Regions from separate parts of the Faecalibacterium sp. AM43-5AT genome, predicted to be linked through region 1. Evidence: riboswitches for the same ligand, from Rfam matches in the RefSeq annotation. Region 1 holds a riboswitch; the other holds the start of a gene.
What was found. A riboswitch is a leader RNA that binds a small molecule or an ion and turns the genes downstream of it on or off. The one in region 1 is predicted to bind FMN.
Positions count from the first base shown of each region.

Region 2: it holds a riboswitch for FMN, as region 1 does, so the genes downstream of both, DW937_RS01225 (ECF transporter S component) here and ribD (bifunctional diaminohydroxyphosphoribosylaminopyrimidine deaminase/5-amino-6-(5-phosphoribosylamino)uracil reductase RibD) in region 1, are expected to answer to the same signal.

Region 1 is NZ_QVGZ01000017.1:5,802-9,206, reverse strand. It holds gene DW937_RS13650 (bifunctional 3,4-dihydroxy-2-butanone-4-phosphate synthase/GTP cyclohydrolase II) at 1-283, opposite strand, end outside; gene DW937_RS13645 (riboflavin synthase) at 296-937, opposite strand; gene ribD (bifunctional diaminohydroxyphosphoribosylaminopyrimidine deaminase/5-amino-6-(5-phosphoribosylamino)uracil reductase RibD) at 901-2,025, opposite strand; FMN riboswitch at 2,177-2,291, opposite strand; gene DW937_RS15495 (rhodanese-like domain-containing protein) at 2,665-3,405, opposite strand, start outside.
Region 2 is NZ_QVGZ01000001.1:227,335-230,739, reverse strand. It holds gene DW937_RS01230 (MATE family efflux transporter) at 1-594, shown strand, start outside; gene DW937_RS01225 (ECF transporter S component) at 722-1,321, opposite strand; FMN riboswitch at 1,472-1,591, opposite strand; gene DW937_RS01220 (mechanosensitive ion channel family protein) at 1,760-2,842, shown strand; gene pta (phosphate acetyltransferase) at 3,081-3,405, opposite strand, start outside.

The sequences.
Region 1 (3,405 bases):
AAGTAGAAACGTGGTCGATGGACACCGTAAATGCCGTTTCATGGTTGTCGGTGTTATGCTGCACCATCTGCGGGAATTGCAGCTTCTGGACGAAAGCCTCGGACATCGGCATACAGATCAGACCTTTGCCGTGGGTCGCCATAAAGTTGATGTTTTCAGTGGTGGCAAATTCGGCAGCACAGATGAAGTCCCCCTCGTTTTCACGGTCGGGGTCATCCGTTACCAGAATGATTTTTCCTTGTTTCAGGTCTTGCAAAGCTTCGGGAATGGTATTGAAGTTCATCCTAAACTCTCCTTAAAAGCCGCAGCGCAGCAGTATTTCTTTTGTGAGCGTGTTTTGTTTCGGTGCTTCTGATGGAAGCAGCTTCTCGATATATTTTCCGATAACATCGGTTTCCAGATTGACAAAATCCCCTTTGTGCCGCTGGTTCAGGTTCGTCTGACAGACGGTGTGCGGTATCGTGGACACGGAAAAGTCCGTAGGCTCCACCGCAGCCACGGTCAGGCTGATACCGTCTATTGTGATGGAACCCTTTTCGACGACATAGCGAAGGATCGCGGAATCCGCATGAATGGTGTACCAGACAGCGGTATCGTCCTTTCGGATGTTGGCAATGCGTCCGATCCCATCCACATGGCCTGCTACGATGTGTCCGCCAAAACGTCCGTTGGCCGGCATGGCACGTTCCAGATTGACAGCACTTCCAACGGTGAGCTGCGCAAGCGCAGAGCGGTTCAAGGTCTCGTGCATGACATCCGCAGCAAAGCTATCCGGGAAGAGCTGCCTGACGGTCAGACAGATGCCGTTGACGGCGATGCTGTCACCGATCCTGGTTTCTTCCAGAACCGTTTTTGCATGAACAGTCAGTACGGCAGAATGCTGTCCCCGATTGATGGATTTTATTGTTCCGACTTCTTCCACGATTCCGGTAAACACGGGTACTCCACCTCACTTTCGATCAGGAAATCTTTGCCAAGCTGTTCCAATCGGCTGTTCTTCAGGCGGAATGCAGCATCCGGAAACGAAACACCTGCACCCTCAATGGGTGCTTTGGCATCCCTACCTCCGAACAGCTTCGGGGCGATGTAAGCCTGTACCTGCTGCACGATGCCGCTTTCCAGTGCAGACCAGTTCAAGGTCCCACCGCCTTCCAGCAGAATGCTGTCGATCTGCTCCTGCCCCAGCTGTTCCATCAGTTGCGGAAGATTCACATGACCGCATTGCTCTTCCAGACAAAGGACTCGGCACCCGGTCTGTTGATATGCCGCCTGCTTCTCTGGGTCGCCGCAGCAGGTTGCAAGAATGGTGGGGACCTGTTTGGCGGTCGTGACTACCTGTGATTGCAGCGGTGTCCGCAAATGTGTATCACAGATGATCCGGACGGGATCACGGCCACCCTTTATCCGGCAGGTCAGCAGCGGGTCATCTGCCAGAATGGTTCCGACTCCCACCATAATGCCGCGGAATCGGTGTCGCTGCCGTTGAACATGATTCCGGGCAATTTCCCCGGTGATCCATTTGGAAGCGCCTGTGTATGTGGCGATTTTTCCGTCCATCGTCATGGCGTATTTCATGGAAACGAAGGGGCGTTTTGTGGTGATATAGTGGAAGAATACCTTGTTCAGCGCATCGCATTCCTCTTGCAGAACATTTTCGGTCACATCTATGCCGTGTGCGCGCAGGAACGCAATTCCTTTTCCGGCCACCAGCGGATTCGGGTCAGCAGAACCCACGACCACCCGGTGAATGCCCGCGTCCAGAATCGCATCCACGCAGGGCGGCTGCTTTCCGTAATGGCAGCACGGCTCCAATGTCACATACAGGGTCGCTCCCTGCGGATCTTCGGTGCAGGATGCCAGCGCATTGCGCTCCGCATGAGCCTGACCGTATCTCTGGTGCCAGCCCTGTCCGATGGTCCTGCCCTCTTTTACGACCACGGCACCCACCATCGGGTTGGGAGATGTCCATCCGCAACCCTTTTTTGCAAGCTGCAAAGCCAGACGCATATAATCTTCGTCGTTCATCGTGTCGCCTCCAAAAGAAAAAGCCCTGAACAAAAACGTTCAGGGCAAGCCGAAAAGACACAAGGGACTCTTGTGCAAAAAAGAAAGCTCCAGAATGCAAACGCATCCCAGAGCAGCCTCCACAAGCAGAGAACCGTGCGGGCTCTGCGCTTGGTATCTTCTTTCATCCAGACTGTACTGTCGGCTTCGGAGTTTCACCGAATCATGCCTTACGGCTCGTGGGCTGTACCACCGGTAGGGAATTGCACCCTGCCCTGAAGATTTCTGATTCAATTACAGCGGCATTATAGCACGGCTCCTTTCGGATTGCAAGGGCATTCTGCAAACCGGGACGAAACCGGGATGAAGCGAATCGCTACAACAATAAAATCACATCGTCCGTAGGACAATGTGAACGGAGAATCCAAAGGGGCGCGGGTCGCCAGTGGCGACCTCAAAATGCGTTGCATTTTGAAGCGCTTGACCGAGCCGACAGGCGAGAGCAGCGCCCTTTGGCACACGACTTTGCTTGCAAAGTCTATTCCGAACAAGACGGTACGAATGGGAGGTGCTGGAAATGGCAGCAGAAAAGACCAAGGTCTACACATGAAGGTAGATACCACTGCCATTGAGCAGGAGATCGCCGCCTATGAGAAGCAGCTACGGCAGCACTACTCCACAAAATCCCGGCTTATGGAGGAGATCGACAGCCTTGACCCGGACGACCGCCTTTATAAGATGTACGATAAAATCGAAGAGGTGGAAAATGGACTGATGGATGCCCGGGCAAAGAAGCAGGCCATTGAAGCCGACAAAATCACAGGCGACAACATCTATAAGATCCTGATTTGCTTTGACAAGTTTTATGCCACCATGACCGAGGCGGAACGCCGCAGACTGGTGGAATTTTTGATCGACGAGGTGCAGATCTGCCCGGAACGCCAGCCTAATGGACAGTGGCTGAAGTCCGTCCGGTTCAAGCTGCCCATCATCGACCATGACCTTGAATTGAGTTTGGACAATCAGGATCGTGTCGAAGTCGCAGACGCTCTGATACCCCAGCGCCAGCAGCTTTTGTGCAGCATCCTTGCTGCGGCGGCCGCTGCGGCAGTAGATCAGCAGCGTCGCCTCCTTATCGGGCAGCGTCTCGGGCATTTCGCTCCCGATGCTCTCGTTGGGCACAAGGACGGCGTTTTCAATATGCCCGCCATCGTATTCCTCCCGGGTGCGGACATCCACCACCACGATCTCCTGCGGGATCATCATCTCATAGGCTTCCTCGGCGCTGATCTTATGATACGCCGCCTTGCCGGGAGCGTCCTCCTCTGTCGGCACCGGCTTGTCCTTGGTTCCCCCGCGGCTCACCAGAAGCAGTGCAAGCACGGCGGCAAGTGCCGCGAA
Region 2 (3,405 bases), on a different contig from region 1:
GCAGTTCTTTCCTCGGCGCAGGTGCTGCTCATCCGCATCGTATCCGGCCTTGGCACCACCGCCATTGCTGCCAACAGTCTGGGTGTGAGCGCCGAAAGCCTGTGCTACATGGCAGGCTATGGCATTCAGGATGCATCCCTTGCACTGGTGGGACAGGCCGTGGGCGCAAACCGTCGGGATATGGCAAAAAACTTTGCCTGGCTGTGCACCGGCATGGGCATGGGCATTATGGCGCTGACCGGCGTTGGCATGTACATTTTTGCGCCAAACCTGATGGGCGTTTTCACCGCAGATGCGGCAGTTATTGCGCTGGGCGCACGGGTGCTGCGCATTGAAGCACTGGCCGAACCGATGTTCGGTGCCAGCATCGTTGCCAGCGGTGCCATGCAGGGTGCCGGAGACAGCACGGGATGCTTTGTGCTGAACCTTGTCAGCATGTGGGGCATCCGGCTCACGCTGGCTTCCCTGCTGGCTCCGCATTTTGGGCTGGTGGGTGTATGGATGGCCATGAGCTTTGAGCTGACCATACGCGGTGTGCTGTTCCTTGTGCGGCTGGCCCATGGCAGATGGCTGGACAAAGGGGCATTGGCCTGATCGATCGCGGGCGGATATATTTTCCTCTAAATAACAGCTCCCCGGCCGGGAACCGCACTGCGGGACCTGACCGGGGAGTTTTGCTGTGGTTATATGATTTGAGAAGAAGAAAAAAGTGGAGAACAAGTTACTTTCTGCCGTGCAGGATGGGAGACAGCGGCTTGTAGATCAGCATGCACAGCACTGCATCCAGCAGGCCTTTGACCAGCGTGAAGGGCATATTGAAGATGACAAGGCACTTGATGAGACTGTCTGCAGAAGGCAGGATGGCCTGATACATGCCGAGGATGGCTTCCAGCGGCATGTGGTAGAACTGCACATAGGCCGGATAGGTGATGAAGTAGTTGGACGGTACGCTGAACACAGCCATGGCTGCAGCGCCTGCAATAGCACCGATGATGGCGGTCTTGCGGCTCTTGTGGTGCTTATAGACAGCGCCTGCCACAGCGGAGAAAACCGCACCCAGCATGAAGTTGCACAGCTCGCCCACGCATGCAGTGGAAGTGCCCTTGATAACGATGTGCAGCAGGTTCTTCATAAAGCTGATGACCACACCGTACACCGGGCCGAGAGCAAAGGCACCCAGCAGAGCCGGCAGGTCAGAAAAGTCCATCTTGACGAAGGACGGAATGAGCATCGGAATGGGAAACTCAATGAACATCAGGATAAAGGCCACCGCGCTGAGCATGGCGGCAACAGTAAGATTGTGAGTCGTGCTTTTTTTCATGGTAATGATCCTTCCCGGGGTAAGATGCCCCTTACAAAAATTGTTCCGAAAGCTCTTTTCGTATCTTGTTTTTTTGAACGGGAAGGACAAATAGAAAAGCGCCCTGCTGCAACAAAAACACTGCAACAGGGCGCGTAGACAACGATTTGCCTGCCGTTTCTTGCATCCGGACTATACCGTTGGTCCCGGAGTTGCACCGGGTCAGCACCCTTGCGGGTGGTCGCGGACTTTACCGCCAGTGGGGAATCTCACCCCGCCCTGAAACGAACTTTCTGGCACAAAGTATAGCGTGGCAGGCCCAGCTTGTCAAGAGGGCATCTTAAAATTTGTGCAAAAAATGTCAAAGTAATTCTTTCAAGCTTCCTTTTCTGTAAGCTCTTGCCCGGGTGGGTGCGGTATGGTATCATAAATGGGTCGTATAAAATTCAGGAGGTTATCATGATCTTTTCTATTCGTGATCTTTCGTTTGAGCTTGGCTCTGTGCTGCTGGAGGGCTGGTTTGCACTGGCTGCGCGCGCAGGGTGCGCGCTGCTCATTCTGCTTGCCGCATGGCTGGTACGCCGCTGGCTGAGCAAAAAGGGCATTCCGGCACTGCTGGCCCGCAAGTGGCACTTTAACGGCACTCCCATCCTGCTGCGCAGCTTTGCGGTACCCATCCAGCGCATGTGCACTGCGGTTGGCGTATATCTGGCGGCAGCTTCCCTGCCCTGGGCCATTCCCGGCATTGCCAAGCTGCTGTTGGTCTGCTTCCGCCTTGTCATGACCCTGCTGGTCTGCGAAGGCCTGTATGCGGCATCGGATCTGGCCGCCCTGCTGCTGGCTTCCTGCAGCTCGGAGATCCGCTCCAACAAAACGCTCTGCTCTTTGCTGGACACCGCCTACAAGGTGCTGGTGATCGTGCTGTGCGTGGCAGCGTTGGCACAAGAAGTGGGCTTTCCCATCGGCAGCATTGTCGCCGGTGCCGGTCTGGTTGGTCTGACCATCTCGCTGGCCGCACAGGAAAGCGCCAGCAACCTGTTTTCCGGCATCGTGATTCTGCTGGACAAGCCCTTCTCAGTGGGCGACTGGATCACTGCGGGCGATGTGGAAGGCGAAGTGATCGACATCAACTTCCGTTCCACCCGCATCCGCTCGCTGGATAAAACCATCAATGTGGTGACGAACAGTAAGATCTGCTCTTCCACCGTGCAGAACGCCGCCCTGCGCACCATGCGGCCCTACAAGTTCAATCTGGGTGTCACCTATGGCACCACCCGCCCGAAGCTGGAACAGCTGATGAAAGACTTGCAGACCATGCTGGACGCAAGCCCTTACACCAACAAGGGTACCAACATCGTACAGCTTGCAAACTTTGGCGATTCCAGCATCAACATTCTGGTCTCCGCCTACCTGCTGACCAACGCCTACGCGGAATTTTTGCAGATGCAGAACGACCTGAACCTGAACATTATGGACATCATGCAGGCCGACGGTGTGGATTTTGCGTTCCCCTCCACCAGCGTGTATATCGAAAAGAACTGAGCAAACCTGTAAAGGGGCTGTTGCAAAATAGCGCCAACGAAAAGTGGAAAGCAAAAATCTCATCTTTTTCCCTCAAAAAGAGTAGAATTTTTCGGAACTGAAAATGCAAAAAGCTGAGCACCTGCTTTTTCACAGATGCTCAGCTTTTCTATACTCATTTTTTGAAATCTGCCTTTGAGGCCTCAACATTCTGCCCGTTTTGTACGGTGAATGCGGCGGCTATTTTCAATCAGTCAGCTCAAGACTGGCAGGCAGTGATCAGGCTCATCTTGTAGACCTCGTCGGCGTTGCAGCCACGGGACAGGTCGTTGATAGGAGCGTTCAGACCCTGCAGGATGGGGCCGTAAGCTGCATAACCACCCAGACGCTGAGCAATCTTATAGCCGATGTTGCCGGCCTCGATGCAGGGGAAGATGAAGGTGTTGGCCTGACCAGCCACCTTGCTGCCCTTGCACTTGACCTGTGCAACTTCGGGAGCAACGGCAGCGTCAAACTGCAGCTCACCGTCCACAGCCAACTCGGGATCCATTTCCTGAGCCTTGATCACAGCGTCATGGCTCAAA